Regions from separate parts of the Flexivirga aerilata genome, predicted to be linked through region 1. Evidence: predicted binding sites of a transcription regulator. Region 1 holds the regulator's gene; each other region holds the start of a gene.
What was found. The regulator LexA, encoded in region 1, represses DNA repair genes until DNA is damaged. The targets are predictions, from matches to a motif close to TCGAACANNTGTTCGA.
Positions count from the first base shown of each region.

Region 2: a site for LexA is predicted at 2,174-2,189, ahead of HJ588_RS05595 (HNH endonuclease signature motif containing protein). Genes of this name have one in related genera too.
Region 3: a site for LexA is predicted at 2,076-2,091, ahead of HJ588_RS13825 (HNH endonuclease signature motif containing protein). Genes of this name have one in related genera too.
Region 4: a site for LexA is predicted at 1,761-1,776, ahead of HJ588_RS02665 (HNH endonuclease signature motif containing protein). Genes of this name have one in related genera too.

Region 1 covers NZ_JABENB010000001.1:2,095,420-2,099,612, reverse strand. The annotation lists gene nrdR (transcriptional regulator NrdR) at 119-631, opposite strand; gene HJ588_RS09900 (LysM peptidoglycan-binding domain-containing protein) at 1,081-1,497, opposite strand; gene lexA (transcriptional repressor LexA) at 1,822-2,541, shown strand; gene HJ588_RS09890 (Sir2 family NAD-dependent protein deacetylase) at 2,588-3,430, opposite strand; gene HJ588_RS09885 (GOLPH3/VPS74 family protein) at 3,498-4,157, opposite strand.
Region 2 covers NZ_JABENB010000001.1:1,181,757-1,185,949, forward strand. The annotation lists gene HJ588_RS05585 (CDP-alcohol phosphatidyltransferase family protein) at 1-190, opposite strand, end outside; gene HJ588_RS05590 (NUDIX domain-containing protein) at 328-747, opposite strand; gene HJ588_RS05595 (HNH endonuclease signature motif containing protein) at 755-2,107, opposite strand; gene dnaK (molecular chaperone DnaK) at 2,494-4,193, shown strand, end outside.
Region 3 covers NZ_JABENB010000002.1:417,246-421,438, reverse strand. The annotation lists gene HJ588_RS13835 (MSMEG_1061 family FMN-dependent PPOX-type flavoprotein) at 1-564, shown strand, start outside; gene HJ588_RS13830 (CoA transferase) at 561-1,931, shown strand; gene HJ588_RS13825 (HNH endonuclease signature motif containing protein) at 2,157-3,605, shown strand; gene HJ588_RS13820 (DoxX family protein) at 3,717-4,106, opposite strand.
Region 4 covers NZ_JABENB010000001.1:565,020-569,212, reverse strand. The annotation lists gene HJ588_RS02670 (NAD(+) synthase) at 1-1,605, shown strand, start outside; gene HJ588_RS02665 (HNH endonuclease signature motif containing protein) at 1,856-3,328, shown strand; gene HJ588_RS02660 (hypothetical protein) at 3,361-3,642, opposite strand; gene HJ588_RS02655 (SCO6045 C-terminal-like domain-containing protein) at 3,639-4,130, opposite strand; gene HJ588_RS02650 (multinuclear nonheme iron-dependent oxidase) at 4,127-4,193, opposite strand, start outside.

The DNA.
Region 1 (4,193 bases):
TCGAAAACTGCTTGCTACTGGTCGTTCATCGACGGTGTTCATACGGGTGTTCACGCGCGGTGTTCGTGCGTAGTCCCCGTGGGCGGCGCCGGTCGCACACCGCCCACACGTCAGCCACTCATGCATTGTCCGTGCGACCACCGACAGCGGTTTCCCGGACAGCGCCCGGCTCGACGCCGGTCGCCTCCCGCTCGGCGCGCAGCAGGGTGATCGCGGCCTCGAAGTCCTCCAGGCCCTCGAAGGCCTGGTAGACGCTCGCGAACCGCAGGTAGGCCACCTCGTCGAGGCTGCGCAGCGGGCCGAGGATCGCCAGACCGACGTCGTGGGCGTCGATCTCGGCGGCACCCTGGGCCCGAATGGACTCCTCCACCTGCTGGGCGAGCAGGGCGAGGTCGTCCTCGCTGACCGGACGGCCCTGGCAGGCCTTGCGCACGCCGACCAGCACCTTGCCCCGGCTGAACGGCTCGCTCGCGCCGGAGCGCTTGACCACCGTCAGGCTGGCGGTCTCCATGGTGGAGAACCGCTTGCCGCAGTTGGGGCACTGCCGGCGACGCTTGATGCAGGTGCCGTCCTCACTGGTGCGACTGTCGACGACGCGGCTGTCGTCGTGCCGGCAGAACGGGCAGTGCATGGCGGTCCTCCTCGGAAGCTGTCGCGGGGTCGTGCAGGTGTGGCCATCCCGGCGATCAAGCACCGGAAAAACCCGCTCCCTGTGGATGAAGGTGTGGGTATCCGGTGGATGACTTGGGGATGACGTGTGGACTAGATGTGGATGAATCCCAACGATGTAACTACTAGATGTAGGGATGTTAGGCACCTGGACCACAAGCACGCAAGACGTCGGCGCGTCGCGTCGAATCTGCGCAGGTCAGCGGCCGATTGCGGGTGTGTCGTACGGCGTGTCGCGGGTCTCACCGGCTCGCAGTCGCCGCCGCAGCCGCACTTACCTGGCCACGCCGCACCTATCTGTCAACAACGGGCGGGCGCAGCACAATCCCGTGCTGCGCCCGCCCGTTCCATGAGCCCGGGACACGGTTGGACCCATGGCATGTGCTGCCGCCTCTCCGGCGGCAGAGTCGATCAGCGCGGCAGGCTGAGCCGCTGGCCGGCGTGGACCTGCAGCGAATTGAGGGAGTTGGCCTGCTGCACCTTGGTCACCGCGTCGCCCGTGGTCAGCTGCGGGTAGGCGCGATGGGCGACCTCGGACAGCGTCTGGCCCGGCTGGACCGTGACCGACGGCACGGCGGGCGCCGAGGGCGCCGCCCAGGCGCGGGCGACGAACGCCCCCGACAGGCAGAGGATCACGACCGCAGCCGCGACCAGCAGCCGGCGGCCGCGGGCGGTGAGGCGCACACCGATCTGCGCCGGCACCGCGCGCCGCTGCGGCACACCGGCCACGCTCGCCGTCGCACCGGCCCCGGTCGGCACCGACCGCAGGCGACGCCGCGGGCGCGGCGGGACGGTCGCCGGGATCTCCCACTGGGTGACTGCACTCATCTCTTCCTCCTGGACCATGGCCTTCGCCACTGCTGGCTGTTGCGAACGCGTGTGCGATAGGACCTCTGTACGATGTATAGCACGGACGTTCGACACTGTCGAGACACGCGTCGTACAGATGTTTGGCAACTGTGTCCGAACCCCATACTCTGGCTGCACGACGTTCTTCGCGAAGTTCTGGACGGGGTTCTGTACCAAGTTCTGCACGAAGATCAGACAAGCACCGACCACCGACAGCCCCTCGGCGGTCGCACGGGGATCGCGCCGAAACACTCCGAACGGCGCGGGTTTTCGTGGACACGGGGTCGATCAGGAGATGAGGCGATGGCGAAAGTTCACAAGCTGCCGGACCGGTCGGGTGAGAGCCTGACCACACGGCAGCGCAAGGTGCTCCAGGTGATCCGCAGCTCCGTCGCACGCCGCGGCTACCCGCCGAGCCTGCGCGAGATCGGCGACGCCGTCGGCCTCACCAGCCCCAGCTCGGTGGCACATCAGCTGACGATGCTCGAGCGCAAGGGTTATCTGCGCCGCGACCCCAACCGGCCGCGCGCCATCGAGGTCATCGACCCCGAGGCCGGTCGCGACGAGCGCGGCTACCGCGGTGGGTCGAGCGTGACCGCGGCCGACGAGACGAGCATCGACGAGACGGGCCTCGGCGACGAGCGCCCGTCGGCGTCATACGTGCCGGTCGTGGGCCGCATCGCCGCCGGCGGCCCGATCCTCGCCGAGGAGGTCGTCGAGGACGTCTTCCCGCTGCCCAAGCAGATCGTCGGCGAGGGCGACCTCTTCCTGCTCAAGGTGGTCGGCGACTCGATGGTGGATGCCGCGATCTGCGACGGCGACTGGGTCGTCGTGCGCCAGCAGCCGACCGCGAGCAACGGCGAGATCGTCGCCGCGATGCTCGACAACGAGGCGACGGTGAAGACCTTCAAGCGCACCCGCGGCAAGGTCTGGCTGCTGCCGCACAACGAGGCATACGAACCCATCGACGGCGACGACGCGACGATCCTCGGCAAGGTCACGGCGGTGCTGCGGCGGGTCTGAGCCGGCGCGAGTCACCAGCCCACCGCCCCCGCGCGCGTTCGGCGGTTCAGCCGGGCGCGCGGGCGAGGTCGGCCGCGAGAGCGGTCAGGGTGGCACCGAGCGGGGCGTCCACCCGCACGCTGACCTCGTCGTCGGTGGCGCGCGTCCACCCGTGCGTCACGATCGCCACCGGTATGCCGAGCCGAGCCGCGCGCCGGACGAATCGGTAGCCCGACATGACCGCGAGCGACGACCCGAGGACGAGCAACGAAGACGCGTTCTCGACATACGAAAAGCACTGTGCGACAAGGTCTTTAGCGACCGACTCGCCAAACATCACCACGTCCGGCTTGAGCAGATCCGATCCGCAGATGATGCAGTGCACGATGTGAAATCTGCTGATCAGCTCGTCGGCGATCGCGACGTCACCGTCCGGCCGCAGCGGGCCTTCCGCCGAGCGGTCGAAGTCAGGATTGGCGAGCGTCAGCCACTCGTCGACGGTCTCCCGGCGGTAGCGCTCCCCGCAGTGCATGCAGACGACATGGGTGAGGCTGCCGTGCAATTCGGCGACGCGGTCGGCGCCGGCGCTCTGGTGCAGCCCGTCGACGTTCTGGGTGATGATCGGCCCCAGTGCCCCGGCCCGCTGCAACTGCGCGAGGGCGACGTGCCCGGGGTTCGGCCGCGCCGCGGCGAAGCGCGGCCAACCGACATACGAACGCGCCCAATAGCGTTGGCGGGCAACCGGATCGGCGAGCAACTCCTGCGCCGTCATCGGCTGGAAGCGGCGATTGCCGTCCGGGCCGCGATAGTCCGGGATGCCGGACTCGGTCGACAGCCCCGCGCCGGTGAGAGCGACGACGCCGCCCGCGCGCAGCAGGTCGCGCAACGCGTCCGGGTCGGTGGTCACCACGCCTTCAAGCTCTCACATCGGGCGGAGGCGGAGATCTGCCGCCCCGGGGTCAGCCGGTCACGGCGGATCAGCTGTTCAGGGCGATGTTGGCCGCCACCGCCGAGGTCGCGAGTGCGGCGGACACTGCGTGCTGCGCGCTTCGGATCGCGGCCTCCGCGGCGCCGGCCGCCCAGTCCTGCGCTCCGACGGCCTTGGCGCGCTTCTTCAGCTCCCGGGCGGAGACGCCGAACTGCTCGGCGTAGTAGACGGTGGTCACTGCGTCTGCGGCGGTGAGCAGCGCGATCAGCGAGCCGCTGTGCAGGTCGGGCCGGGCGGTCCCGGCGAGCACCTGGCGGCCGGCGCGCAGCACCGCCTCCCGCCTCGCCGCGTCGACGACGGGATGCCTGGTCGGCCGCAGGAAGCCACCCAGGTCCCGGCGCACCGCGCCGTCGGCGACCAACCGGTCATAGACCCGGTCGGTCATCCCCTTGGCGAGCCTCGGCAGCACCTTCTCGGGCTTCTTGCCGGCACCCTGGGCGAAGATCGCGAGCGCATGATCGAGCAACGGGTCACCGCCCGGGCGCTCGTCGAGCACGACGAGCCGCGAGCCCTTGACCGCCACCCGCTGGTGGGCCGCGAGCTCGGTCAGCACCCCGCCGGCGAGCGCCAGGTCGAGCTGCGCACCACCGGCCAGGCGCTTGCCTGCGGGACTCGTCGCGGCGAGCAGGACTTCGCAGCAGATCAGCATGGTCCGACCGTATGCCGAAGACCCCCGTCATACATC
Region 2 (4,193 bases), 910 kb from region 1:
ATGGCCGGCTGACACCTCGAGCCCGCGCGACCGCGCCGTCGAGATTGGCTCCGCCGAGGCGTGCCGCGAGCATCAGCAGTGCGGGCAGCCACCAGCCCATCGCGATGCAGATCGCGGCGAGCACGGCGCCGGCGACGCCGAGCAGGGTGAAGACGTCCGGCGAGATGCCTCGGTCAACCGCGAATTGCACTATCCGACCCAGGCGCCTGCTGTACCACGGCTTCAGTGCGTAGAGCCCTTGCACCGCCCCTCCTTGCGTCGCTTGGTCGCATACTGCCGGTTCCGACGTGGTGACGCGCGGAAGCGTTGCGTACCCGTCGTCTCGCTCTAGGTGGAGCCGGGTTCGCCGGTGCTCCCGGATATGAGGTCGATGGCAGTGATGATGTCGGGCAGGGACTCCGGGTGTGCGAGCTGCAGGTGGGCGAGCTCATCCGGCCGGCACCAGCGCAGGTCGTCGTGCTCGCCGGGCGCCAGGTTGGCTGGCTCACCGTCCCATCGGGTGACCACGAAGCCGTCTGTCGTCAGGTGCGGTGCGTGCACCGTCAGCGGCACCGGACGAGGATCGCGAACGTGAATGCCCAGCTCTTCCAGGCATTCCCGGACGACCGCATCGCGGGAGGACTCGCCGGGTTCGACGTGTCCGCCGGGGAGTGCCCACCGGTCGGGGTAGGCCTCGCGCGCCGGGTGGCGGTGTGTCATGAGCACACGATCATTGCGGACGAGCACCGCGGTCGCGTTCAGGATCATGCCGGGATCAGGCCGCCGTGTGCGCGTGGCCGGGCATGCGGCCGGGGGTGAGATCCCAGGTGACGCCGTCGGGACGGACGTGTGCCATGAACCCGTGTCGGTGGACTTCCTGATGATGTCGGCAGCACAGGATGGCCGAGTTGGTGAGGCTGGTTTCGCCGCCGGCCCACCAGGGTCTGACGTGATGGACTTCGCAGAAACCTGGCGGTCGATCACAGCCGGGGAAGGTGCACCCGCCATCGCGTATGACGACGGCCGCGCGTAAACCCTTGGTGACCAGGCGTTCTCGCCGGCCCACATCCATCGGTTGGCTGGGTCCGCCGAGGACCGCGGGGATCAGGTCCGCGTCACAGGCGGCGCGGCGGGCGGCTCCGGCATCGAGCACGTCACCGCCCGGGGTGGTCGCCCCGCCGAGCCCGTCGGTCAGCGACGTGAGGTCCATGGTCAGCAGGATTGTCGCCGCGGAGCCGACGGGCGCCACGTCACCGGCGGCAACCTTCGCGCCCGCAGCCACAAGCTCCATCAACGCATCCGCGCGGCGTTTGCCCGGAGGGCGTTCATCGCGCGCGGTTTCGCTGCGGCCACCCTCGGTGTCGACGGTGGCTGGTCGTGGTGCGGACCCGGCGGTGATCGCCGCCTTGAGCACCGCGGCATTCGCGGGTGCGAGCTCGGCCACGAGCCGGGTCATCCCGGTAGCGGTCGTGCCCCAGGTGAGGGTTTCGACCTGTTCGAGTTTCGCGTCCTGCACGGAGAGTGCTTCGGTGGCGTAGGTCGCCAGGATCTTCCGGGTCAATGCCTGCACGCCCTTTGCCCCGAGTGCCGGGTCCAGTTGCAGGAACCAGGCCAGCACCTCGCCCCGGTCGGCGGTCGGGATCACCGGCGCCACCTTGTCCGCATTGGTCAACGCCGCCCGCGCGGTCGACACCGTGCACGGCCCTCGTGCGACCGCTTCGGCGATGACGTCGCTCTTACGCTCCCGGCACGCCTCGGCCACCACCGCGATCGACTTCGCCTCGACCGGTTCGATGGGCACCCCGGATGCTTCGGCGTGACGGCATACCCACTGGGTGGTGTTCGCCGCCGTCGAGCCCGCGACCGCCCCACGCTCGACCGCGTCAGCGGTGACCACCGCGGCAATCTGCGCCGACCGCCCGTGCAACCGCAACAGCACCTGGGTCAGTGACTCCACCTGTCCGTCGCCGAGCTGGTGCACCACCTCCGGCACCTCATCCAGCAACGCGGCAAGCTCCCGCACTCGCTCCAGCACGGTCGGGCCACGCCCCGGCTCAGCGGGCGCGCGCAGAGCGCTATCCGACAACCCCGGACGCTCCGGCAGCGGCACAGCAGAATCGAGAGACATGGGTCTGAATCTCCTTCCGCCGCAATGCGTTTCGTCGTGTGATCAGGATACCTCCGACTGCTGACAATGTACATATGTTCGAGGAAATTCGGCACTGCGATCCGCGTGCCTCGCACCACCTGGGATTGGCCGCCGACGGGGGCTCGCGACACACGCCCGAGCCGTGTCGCGCGTGGCTCGACAAATTGTTCAGCCGTCCGGGAATGATCCGACCCATCCCAAAGTTGAGTCTAGTAAGCGCAACTTTTGCCGAGGGGTTTGACAAGCCGCCGAGACAAGAGTTGAGTCGGATGCAGTCAACCTCGCGAGGGCGACGGGGGGCGTACCGGCGAAGCGACATCCGGCATACGAAGACCGAAAATCGAGAACCAAGGGAGAACATCGATATGGGACGTGCGGTAGGCATCGACCTCGGCACCACCAACTCTGCGGTCGCAGTCCTGGAGGGCAACGACCCGGAAATCATCGCCAACGCAGAAGGCGGCCGCACCACGCCGTCCGTCGTGGCGTTCGCCAAGAACGGTGACGTCCTCTCGGGCGACATCGCCAAGCGTCAGGCGGTCACCAACGTCGACCGCACCGTCCGCTCCGTCAAGCGCCACATGGGCACCGACTGGAAGAAGGACGTCGACGGCAAGGAGTACACGCCGCAGGAGATCTCGGCGCGCATCCTGCAGAAGCTGAAGCGCGACGCCGAGTCCTACCTCGGTGAGCCGGTGACCGACGCGGTCATCACCGTCCCGGCATACTTCGACGACGCCGAGCGGCAGGCCACCAAGGAGGCCGGTGAGATCGCCGGCCTCAACGTGCTCCGCATCATCAACGAGCCCACCGCGGCGGCGCTCGCCTACGGCCTCGACAAGGGCAAGGAGGACGAGCTCATCCTCGTCTTCGACCTCGGTGGCGGCACCTTCGACGTCTCCCTCCTCGAGGTGGGCAAGGACGCCGAGGACGGCTTCTCGACCATCCAGGTCAAGGCGACCAGCGGTGACAACAAGCTCGGTGGTGACGACTGGGACGAGCGGATCGTCAACCACCTGGTCCAGCAGGTGAAGAACAAGACCGGCATCGACCTGTCCAAGGACAAGATCGCCATGCAGCGTCTGCAGGACGCGGCGGAGCAGGCCAAGAAGGAGCTGTCGGGCGCGACCTCGACCAACGTCAGCCTGCAGTACCTCTCGATGGGCGAGAACGGTCCGGTCCACCTGGACGAGACCGTCACCCGCGCCATGTTCGAGGACATCACCGACGACCTGCTGGCTCGCACCAAGGGCCCGTTCGAGCAGGTGATGAAGGACGCCGGCGTCACCATCAAGGACATCGATCACGTTGTGCTCGTTGGTGGTTCGACCCGTATGCCGGCAGTCACCCAGGTCGTGAAGGACCTCACCGGCAAGGAGCCCAACAAGGGCGTCAACCCGGACGAGGTCGTCGCGGTCGGTGCTGCTCTGCAGGCCGGTGTGCTGACCGGTGAGCGCAAGGACGTGCTGCTCATCGACGTCACCCCGCTGTCGCTCGGCATCGAGACCAAGGGTGGCCTGTTCACCAAGCTGATCGAGCGCAACACCGCGATCCCGACCAAGCGTTCGGAGGTGTTCTCGACCGCCGAGGACAACCAGCCGTCCGTGGAGATCCAGGTGTTCCAGGGTGAGCGAGAGCTCGCCAAGGACAACAAGCCGCTCGGCAACTTCGAGCTGTCCGGCATCGCGCCCGCCCCGCGCGGCGTGCCGCAGATCGAGGTCACCTTCGACATCGACGCCAACGGCATCGTGCACGTGTCCGCCAAGGACCGCGGCACCAACAAGGAGCAGTCGATGACGATCTCCGGCGGCTCCGCGCTCGCCAAGGAAGAGATCGACCGCATGGTCAAGGAGGCCGAGGAGCACGCGGCCGAGGACAAGAAGCGGCGCGAGCAGACCGAGGCGCGTAACACCGCCGAGCAGCTGGTCTACTCCACCGAGAAGTTCCTCGCCGACAACGGCGACAAGGTGCCGGCCGACTCCAAGAGCGAGGTCGAGGGTGCCCTCACCGAGCTCAAGGACGCGCTGAAGGACGAAAACACCTCTGCCGAGGACCTTTCCGCCAA
Region 3 (4,193 bases), on a different contig from region 1:
GTCCGCGACAAGGTGCGCGACGTGCTGCACCCGCTCGACAAGGAGTGGCTGGCCGCATCACCGCTGGTCTTCGTCGGCACGGCGACCCCCGACGGCCGGTGCGACGTGTCGCCGAAGGGCGACCCCAACGGCCTGGCGCTGGTGCTCGACGACCACACGATCGTCATCCCCGAGCGCGCCGGCAACAAGCGCATGGACGGCTTCCACAACATCCTGGCCAACCCGCACATCGGGCTCAACTTTGTGATCCCCGGTCGCGGAGACACGTTGCGGGTCAACGGAATTGCCCAGTTGGTCACCGACGGCCCGTTCTTCGACGACCTCGTCGTCAAGGGTCACCGGCCGACGCTGGCAACGATCGTGCACGTGGAGGAGGTCTTCTACCACTGCCCGAAGGCGTTCATGCGCGCCGGAGTGTGGAAGCCGGACACCTGGGCGCCGGAGGCGGTGCGCCTCTACGCCGACGTCGCCAAGGAGCTGTGGCGCAAGGGCGACGACCCGGCCGAGGTCGAGGCGCACTACGCCGAGCAGCGATACGCCGCACAGCTCTACCCCACGACGTGACCTGGCCGACCTTGCCGCTGCCCTGGCCGACGACCGCACAGGTGCGCGGACCGCGCCGGTGGTGGGACGGCCCGCTCGACGTCGAGGGGCTGGCGGTCGGGAGCGTGCGGGCCGCCGTGTCGGCGGCGAACACCGTTGCGATTGCTCGCGATTGCCCCTGGAGCGGCTGGGTGGCGAGTGGCCTGGTGGGCGCGTCCTTCGGGTCCATCGGCCGGCTGCGGGTCGACGGCTCGCCGGTCGCCGAATGGGCCGAGTTGTCCGGCTTCTTCGCTGCGGCCGACGGCTGGGTGCGGCTGCACGGCAACTACCCGCATCATGCCGAGGTGCTGCGGCGGGTGCTCGACGCGAACGGGCGCGCGGGCGATCAGGCGGGCGATCGTGCGGGCGTCGCAGCGGCCGTGCGCTCGCGCGCAGCCCTCGAGGTCGAGGCAGCCGTGCGCGCGGCCGGTGGCATCGCGGGCGCGGTGCGCAGTCCGGATGCCTGGCGTGAGCATCCGCACCATGCCGCCGCGATCGCCGGCACCGGACTGGTCACCGTCGGCACTCCGACCGGCGCAGTCCGACCGCTTGAGCCATCGGTCTCGTTGCCGCTCAGCGGGATTCGCGTACTCGACCTGACGCGGGTGATCGCCGGCCCGACCGCCGCCCGCTTCCTCGGCGCGCTCGGTGCCGACGTGCTGCGCGTCGACCCCCCGGCGATGCCCGAGCTGCTCGGGCAGCATCTGGACACCGGTTTCGCCAAACGGAGCACGGTGCTCGACTTCGGCTCCGACGACCAGTTGGCGACCGCCCGCGAGCTGGCCGGGTCGGCGGACATCGTGCTGTCGTCCTACCGGCCGGGAGCGCTGAAACGCTTCGGCCTTGACCGGGATTCGCTGCTCGCCGGTCACCCGCACCTGGTCGTGGTGGAGCTGTCCGCATGGGGTGACACCGGGCCGTGGGCGACGCAGCGCGGCTTCGACAGCATCGTGCAGGCGGTCACCGGGATCGCCAGCCGGTATGCCGCAGCGGATGGCACTCCCGGCGCCCTTCCCGTGCAGGCACTCGACCACGCCACCGGCTACCTGATGGCGACCAGCGCGATGCGACTGCTCAGCCGGCGCCCGCAGGAGGGTGGTGCCTCCGCACGTCTGGCGCTCGCGCGCACCGCCGACTGGTTGCTGCAGGCGCCCGCCGTCGGAGGGACGGTGGACGCGGATGCGTTCGACGGCCCCGACTGCCCGCTGTGGCTGGAGCAGGCTGATTCGTCATACGGCCTGCTGGAGGGGGTGCGGCCGCCCGTTTTCGCCGGTGACGTGCCGCTCGAATATCCCACCGCACCAACGCGATACGGCGCCGATGTTCCCGAGTGGTGGCAGCGGGAGTAGTGGCTCCGTCGAGCGTTCCCGTGGCTGCGATGCCCACGGCCCCCGGCCGTGCTCACGCTGACGGGGTCGGGTGAACAGTGAGCAGTCGGTCCACCGACTGGCGATTGCTGCACAGTTAGGGAGTGATCAGACGGAATCTTCTCCTCGAACATATGTCCATTGTCGGTGCTTCGCGGTATGATGATCACACGACGAAAACCACTGCGGCGGAAGGAGATTCGGTCCATGTCTCTCGATTCTGCTGTGCCGCTGCCCGAGCGCCCCGGCGCGCCGGAGGGTGATGTGCGGGGGCCGGTTGAGCCGGGTCGCGGGCCAGTCGCGCTGCAGGAGTTGGAGACGCTCGTAGCGGTCGTTGACGAGATGCCCGCCCTGATCCATCAACTCGGGGACGCCCAGGTGGAGTCGTTGACGCAGGTGTTGTTGCGGTTGCATGGGCGTTCGGCGCAGGTTGCTGCGGTGGTGACTGCTGATGCGGTGGATCGGGGCACGGTCGCGAGCTCGATAGCGGCGAACACCACCCAGTGGGTATGCCGTCACGCCGAAGCATCCGGGGTGCCGATCGAACCGGTCGAGGCGAAGACGATCGCGGTAGTCGCCGAGGCGTGCCGGGAGCGCAAGAACGCAGTCATCGCCGCCGCGGTCGCACGAGGTTCGTGCACGGTGTCGACCGCGCGGGCGGCGTTGATCAATGCAGACAAGGTGGCGCCGGTCATCCCGACCGCCGACCGCGGTGAAGTGCTGGCCTGGTTCCTCCAACTCGACCCGGCGTTGGGTGCACGTGGGGTGCAGGCCTTGACGCGGAAGATCCTCGCGACCTACGCCACCGAAGCCCTCTCCGCGCAGGACGCGAAACTCGAACACGTTGAAACCCTCACCTGGGGCAAGACCGCTACCGGGATGACCCGGTTGGTCGCGGAGTTGGCACCCGCGAATGCTGCGATCTTGAAGGCCGCGATCACGGCCGGGTCCGCACCACGACCCGCCACCGCCGACACCGCCGACACCGGCGGTTCCGGGCCCACCGGATCACACAACGAACACGGCACGGGCGAGGCCGGCGAGCCGCGCGGCAAAGGCACCAGCACCAGCACCAGCACCAGCACCAGCGAAACCGTGCGGGACGACCGAACTCCGGGCAAGCGCCGCGCGGATGCGTTGATGGAGCTGATCGCTGCAGGCGCGAAAGTTGCCGCCGGTGAGGTCGCGCCGGTCGGGTCGGCGGCGACGATCCTGCTGACCATGGAACTGTCGGCGTTGACCGACGGGCTCGGCGGGGCGACCACCCCGGGCGGTGACGTGCTCGATGCCGGAGCCGCCCGCCGCGCCGCCTGTGACGCGGACCTGATCCCCGCGGTCCTCGGCGGACCCAGCCAACCGATGGATGTGGGCCGGCGAGAACGCCTGGTCACCAAGGGTTTACGCGCGGCTGTCGTCATACGCGATGGCGGGTGCACCTTCCCCGGCTGTGATCGGCCACCGGGTTTCTGCGAAGTCCATCACGTCAGACCCTGGTGGGCCGGCGGCGAAACCAGCCTCACCAACTCGGCCATCCTGTGCTGCCGACATCATCAGGAAGTCCACCGACACGGGTTCATGGCACACGTCCGTCCCGACGGCGTCACCTGGGATCTCACCCCCGGCCGCATGCCCGGCCACGCCCACGCCGCAGCATGAACGGCTACCCGGTGCTGGACAGCGAGCCTTTGCGTGGATGTCCTTGCGACTCGGCCCGTCGATGCCGACGGCTACGCAGCGGTGACCGTCCCGACGACCCGGAGACCCGACTCAGCGACCGGCCGTCCAGGCGGCCCGGATCAGCGGCCACTGCAACGGCAACCGGGCAACCGTGCCGGCGAAGAAGCCGACCCTGGGCACGGCCGCACCCTTGGCGGCGACGGCGCGCCCGGCGTCGAGGGTCATCTGCAGGTTCGCCGGCAACACCCCCACCAGGAGCCCGGCCGATGCCTTCCCGGCAATCTGCCGGGTGCGGGGCAGCAAAAGCCCTGCCGCACAAGCCAGTTCGGCGACACCGGAGGCATAGACGAGCTCACGCGCACGCGGCAACTGCGGCGGCACGATCGGCTCGAAGACCTGCGGGCGCACCAGGTGAATGATCCCGGATCCGGCGAAGGCAGCGACCAGCACCTTGGCGGTCGGACGCAATGGCTGAGTCATGCCGCCCACTCTGCCAGGCAGCGGCGAGCCACCCAGGCCTCGGCCCGGATGTCGGGCGGTCTGCCCAGAGCCGCGCCCCGGCGTGAC
Region 4 (4,193 bases), 1.5 Mb from region 1:
GAGTCGATCACCTTGGGCGGCAACGAGATTCCGTTTGGTCCGGACCTGATCTTCCGGGCCGACGATCTGCCGGACCTCACCGTGCACGCGGAGATCTGCGAGGACATGTGGGTGCCGATCCCGCCGTCGTCGCTCGCCGCCCTGGCCGGTGCCAACGTGCTGGTGAACATCTCCGGCAGTCCGATCACGGTCGGCCGAGCCGCCGACCGGCACCTGCTCGCGCAGGCCCAGAGCGCGAGATGCCTTGCGGCATACGTCTATTCGGCGGCGGGTCAGGGCGAGTCGACCACCGACCTGTCCTGGGACGGTATGACGATGGTCTACGAGTGCGGCGGGCTGCTCGGCCAGACCGAGCGCTTCCCCGACACCGCGCAGCGCACGACGGTCGACGTCGACCTCGACCGGATCCGTCAGGAGCGCCTGCGGGACGGGTCGATCGCGGACAACGAGCGCACGTTTGCCGGCGAAACCCAGTTCCGCACAGTCAATTTCACGCTCGATCCGCCGCGCACCGACATCGGGCTGATGCGCAAGATCGACCGTTTCCCGTTCGTCCCGGACGACCCGGAGCACCTCGCGCAAGACTGTTACGAGGCCTACAACATCCAGGTGTCCGCCCTCAAGCAGCGGCTGCGGGCTATCGGCCAGCCCAAGATCGTGCTCGGTCTTTCCGGCGGGCTCGACTCGACCCACGCCCTGCTCGTGGCAGCCCGCGCGATGGACGAGCTGGGCCGGCCGCGCACCGACATCCTGGCCTACACGATGCCGGGTTTCGCCACCGGCGACGCGAGCAAGTCGGCGGCGACCAAACTCGCCGCCGACATGGGAGTCACCTTCCACGAGTTGGACATTCGGCCCGCCGCGACCCAGATGTTGAAGGACATGGGGCACCCTGCGGGTGATGGGGAGCCGGTCTACGACGTGACCTTCGAGAACGTCCAGGCCGGGCTGCGTTACGACTACCTCTTCCGGATCGCGAACAAGGACGGCGGCATCGTGCTCGGCACGGGTGACCTGTCCGAGATCGCGCTCGGCTGGAACACCTACGGCGTCGGTGACCAGATGTCGCACTACGGCGTCAACTCCGGCATCCCGAAGACGATGATCCAGCACCTGATCCGGTGGGTGATCGCCGCGAAGCTTTTCCCGGCCGAGGCGTCCTCGACGCTCCAGACCATCCTCGACGCCGAGATCAGTCCCGAGCTGGTGCCGGCCGGCGAGGACGAGAAGCCGCAGTCGACCGAGGCCAGCATCGGGCCCTACGCGCTCCAGGACTTCAACCTCTTCCACACGCTGCGCTACGGCATGCGGCCCAGCAAGATCGCCTTCCTGGCCGAGCACGCGTGGAGCGACGCGGCAGCCGGTGAGTGGCCGCCGGGTTACCCCGACGACGAACACGTCGCCTACGACCTGGCCGAAATCCGTTCGTGGCTGGAGGTTTTCATCAAACGGTTCTTCGGCTTCAGCCAGTTCAAGCGGTCGGCGATGCCGAACGGGCCGAAGGTCGTCGCCGGTGGTTCGCTGTCGCCCCGCGGTGACTGGCGCGCGCCGGGTGACGGCAACGCCACGGTGTGGCTCGCGGACCTGGAGAAGGTGCCACGGTGAGTGTGCTGCGCTCGCCGTCCTCGGTGGGGTAGCGCGTAGCGCTTCGCACCGTGGGCTGGCTGGCCCTCTCCCTGGGAGCTTCGCGCGGCTCCGCGCACGGCGCCGCGCTGCGCTCTCGGATTGCTGAGGGACGGCCCGGAGAGCCTGCAGCTTTCTCGAAAATCTGTTCGAAATCCCTTCCACCTGTCAGGCATCGAAGGTATGATCGATGTACGACGAAAGCCACTGCAGCGGAAGGAGATTCGTGCCCATGTCTCTCGATTCTGCTGTGCCGTTACCCGGGCGTCCGGATATGCCTGCTGGGGCGGTGCGGGTGCCGGTTGAGCCGGGGCGCGGGCCGGAGGTGCTGGAGCAGTTGCAGGCGGTCGCGGTGTTGCTGGATGAGGTGCCGGAGGTGGTGCACCAACTCGGCGACGGACAGGTGGAGTCACTGACGCAGGTGCTATTGCGCCTGCACGGGCGGTCGGCGCAGGTGGCTGCGGTGGTCACCGCTGATGCGGTGGACCGTGGGACGGTCGCGGACTCGACCGCTGCGAACACCACCCAATGGGTATGTCGTCACGCCGAAGCATCCGGGGTGCCGATCGAACCGGTCGAGGCGAAGTCGATCGCGATTGTCGCGGAGGCGTGCCGGGAGCGGAAGAACGCGGTCATCGCCACAGCAGTCGCACGAGGGTCGTGCACAGTCTCGACCGCAAGGGCCGCGTTGACCAATGCCGACAAGGTGACGCCGGTGATCCCGACCGCCGACCGGGGTGAGGTGCTGGCGTGGTTCCTGCAGTTGGACCCTGCGCTCGGGGTCAAGGGTGTGCAGGCGTTGACCCGGAAGATCCTCGCCACTTACGCCACCGAAGCACTCTCCGCGCAGGACGCGAAACTCGAACAGGTCGAAACGCTGACGTGGGGCACGACCGCTACCGGGATGACCAGGTTGGTCGCCGAGCTGGCGCCCGCGAATGCTGCGGTGTTGAAGGCGGCGATCACGGCCGGGTCCGCACCGCGGCCAGCTGCCGCGCCAGCGTGGTCCGATGCCGAAGGCGCGACAGCGAACGGCTCAGGCGCTGCGGTAGAGGACCCTGGCACTGGAGAGCCGACCCTGGCGGCCGGCAACGACACCGGCGGCAGCGTCGGCGTCGGCACCGGCACCGGCACCGGCGAAACCGTCCGTGATGAACGCACTCCGGGCAAACGCCGCGCGGATGCGTTGATGGAGCTGGTCACTGCGGGCGCGAAAGTGGCCGCCGGTGAGGTGGCACCGGTCGGGTCGGCGGCAACGATCCTGCTGACCATGGACTTCACGTCGCTGACCGACGGCATCGGCGGGGCGACCACCCCGGGCGGTGACGTGCTCGATGCCGGAGCCGCCCGCCGCGCCGCCTGTGACGCGGACCTGATCCCCGCTGTCCTCGGCGGACCCAGCCAACCGATGGATGTGGGCCGGCGAGAACGCCTGGTCACCAAGGGTTTACGCGCGGCTGTCGTCATACGGGATGGTGGGTGCACGTTCCCTGGTTGTGATCGACCGCCGGGTTTCTGCGAAGTTCATCATGTGATCCCGTGGTGGGCCGGTGGTGAAACCAGCCTCCCCAACTCCGCGATGCTCTGCTGCCGACATCACCAGGAAGTCCACCGACACGGGTTCATGGCACAAGTCGGCCCCGACGGCGTGACCTGGGACCTCACCCCCGGCCGCATGCCCGGCCACGCCCACGCGGCAGCCTGATGCCAATCGGCAGCACCCTGCAGGCAGGCAACTCAGCTCGAGCTGCAGCCACCCCCGCCGCCACAGCTGCTGCCCCCACCACAACTGCTCGAGCTGCAGCCGCTCGACCCGCAGCTGTGATGCGAACCGCCACCGTGGTGCGAGCCGCCGCCGTCGAACGGTCCACCGTCGTAGCCGTAGACGCCCGCACCGGTGCCCCCACCGGCACCCGACCGCTTCACCCGCCTGCGCCGGCCGGCATCGACTCCGCTGTTGCGGAGCAGGAAGCCCGCTCCGACGACAGTGATGGTGATGAGGACGATCGCAAGGATCATGACTGTGCTCCCCTCCCGAGCCGCGGGCCGCGCGCCCGCGTGAGCTTCAGGTGCCAGACCGTGTCGCCGACACCGATGTTCAACGACCAGCAGCCGGCGCGGATGGCGAGACACCCGCGGCGCTCACCCGCATAGACCGCCGCCAGCCGCAACCATGCACCGACGACAGGTGTCACCGGCCGGCCCTGCAACCACCGCCGGAAGCCCGCGACGTCGTCGTGCGCGCAGCCGTATTCGACGCACTGCCAGGCATATTCGGCGAACATCTCCCGCCAGCGGGGCAGCAACTCCACCTCCGGGCAGGCGTATGACGCAGCCGACGCCCGCTTGCGCAGCAGGATCCGCGCCGTGAGCCTCGCCGCATCCGGGTCGAAACCCGCCGGCGCCCGGCCGGCGAGCAGTTCCGCCACCACCGCCGACTGCCGCGCCGCGAGCTGCTCCCGAGCGGCGTCGACCTCGGGGGCCGCCTCGCGCGCGAGCGCCGTCATACGAGCGCCCCGTTCACGACCGCGAGATCGGCCCGGACCGCCTCGGCGCTCAGGTTGTCGTCG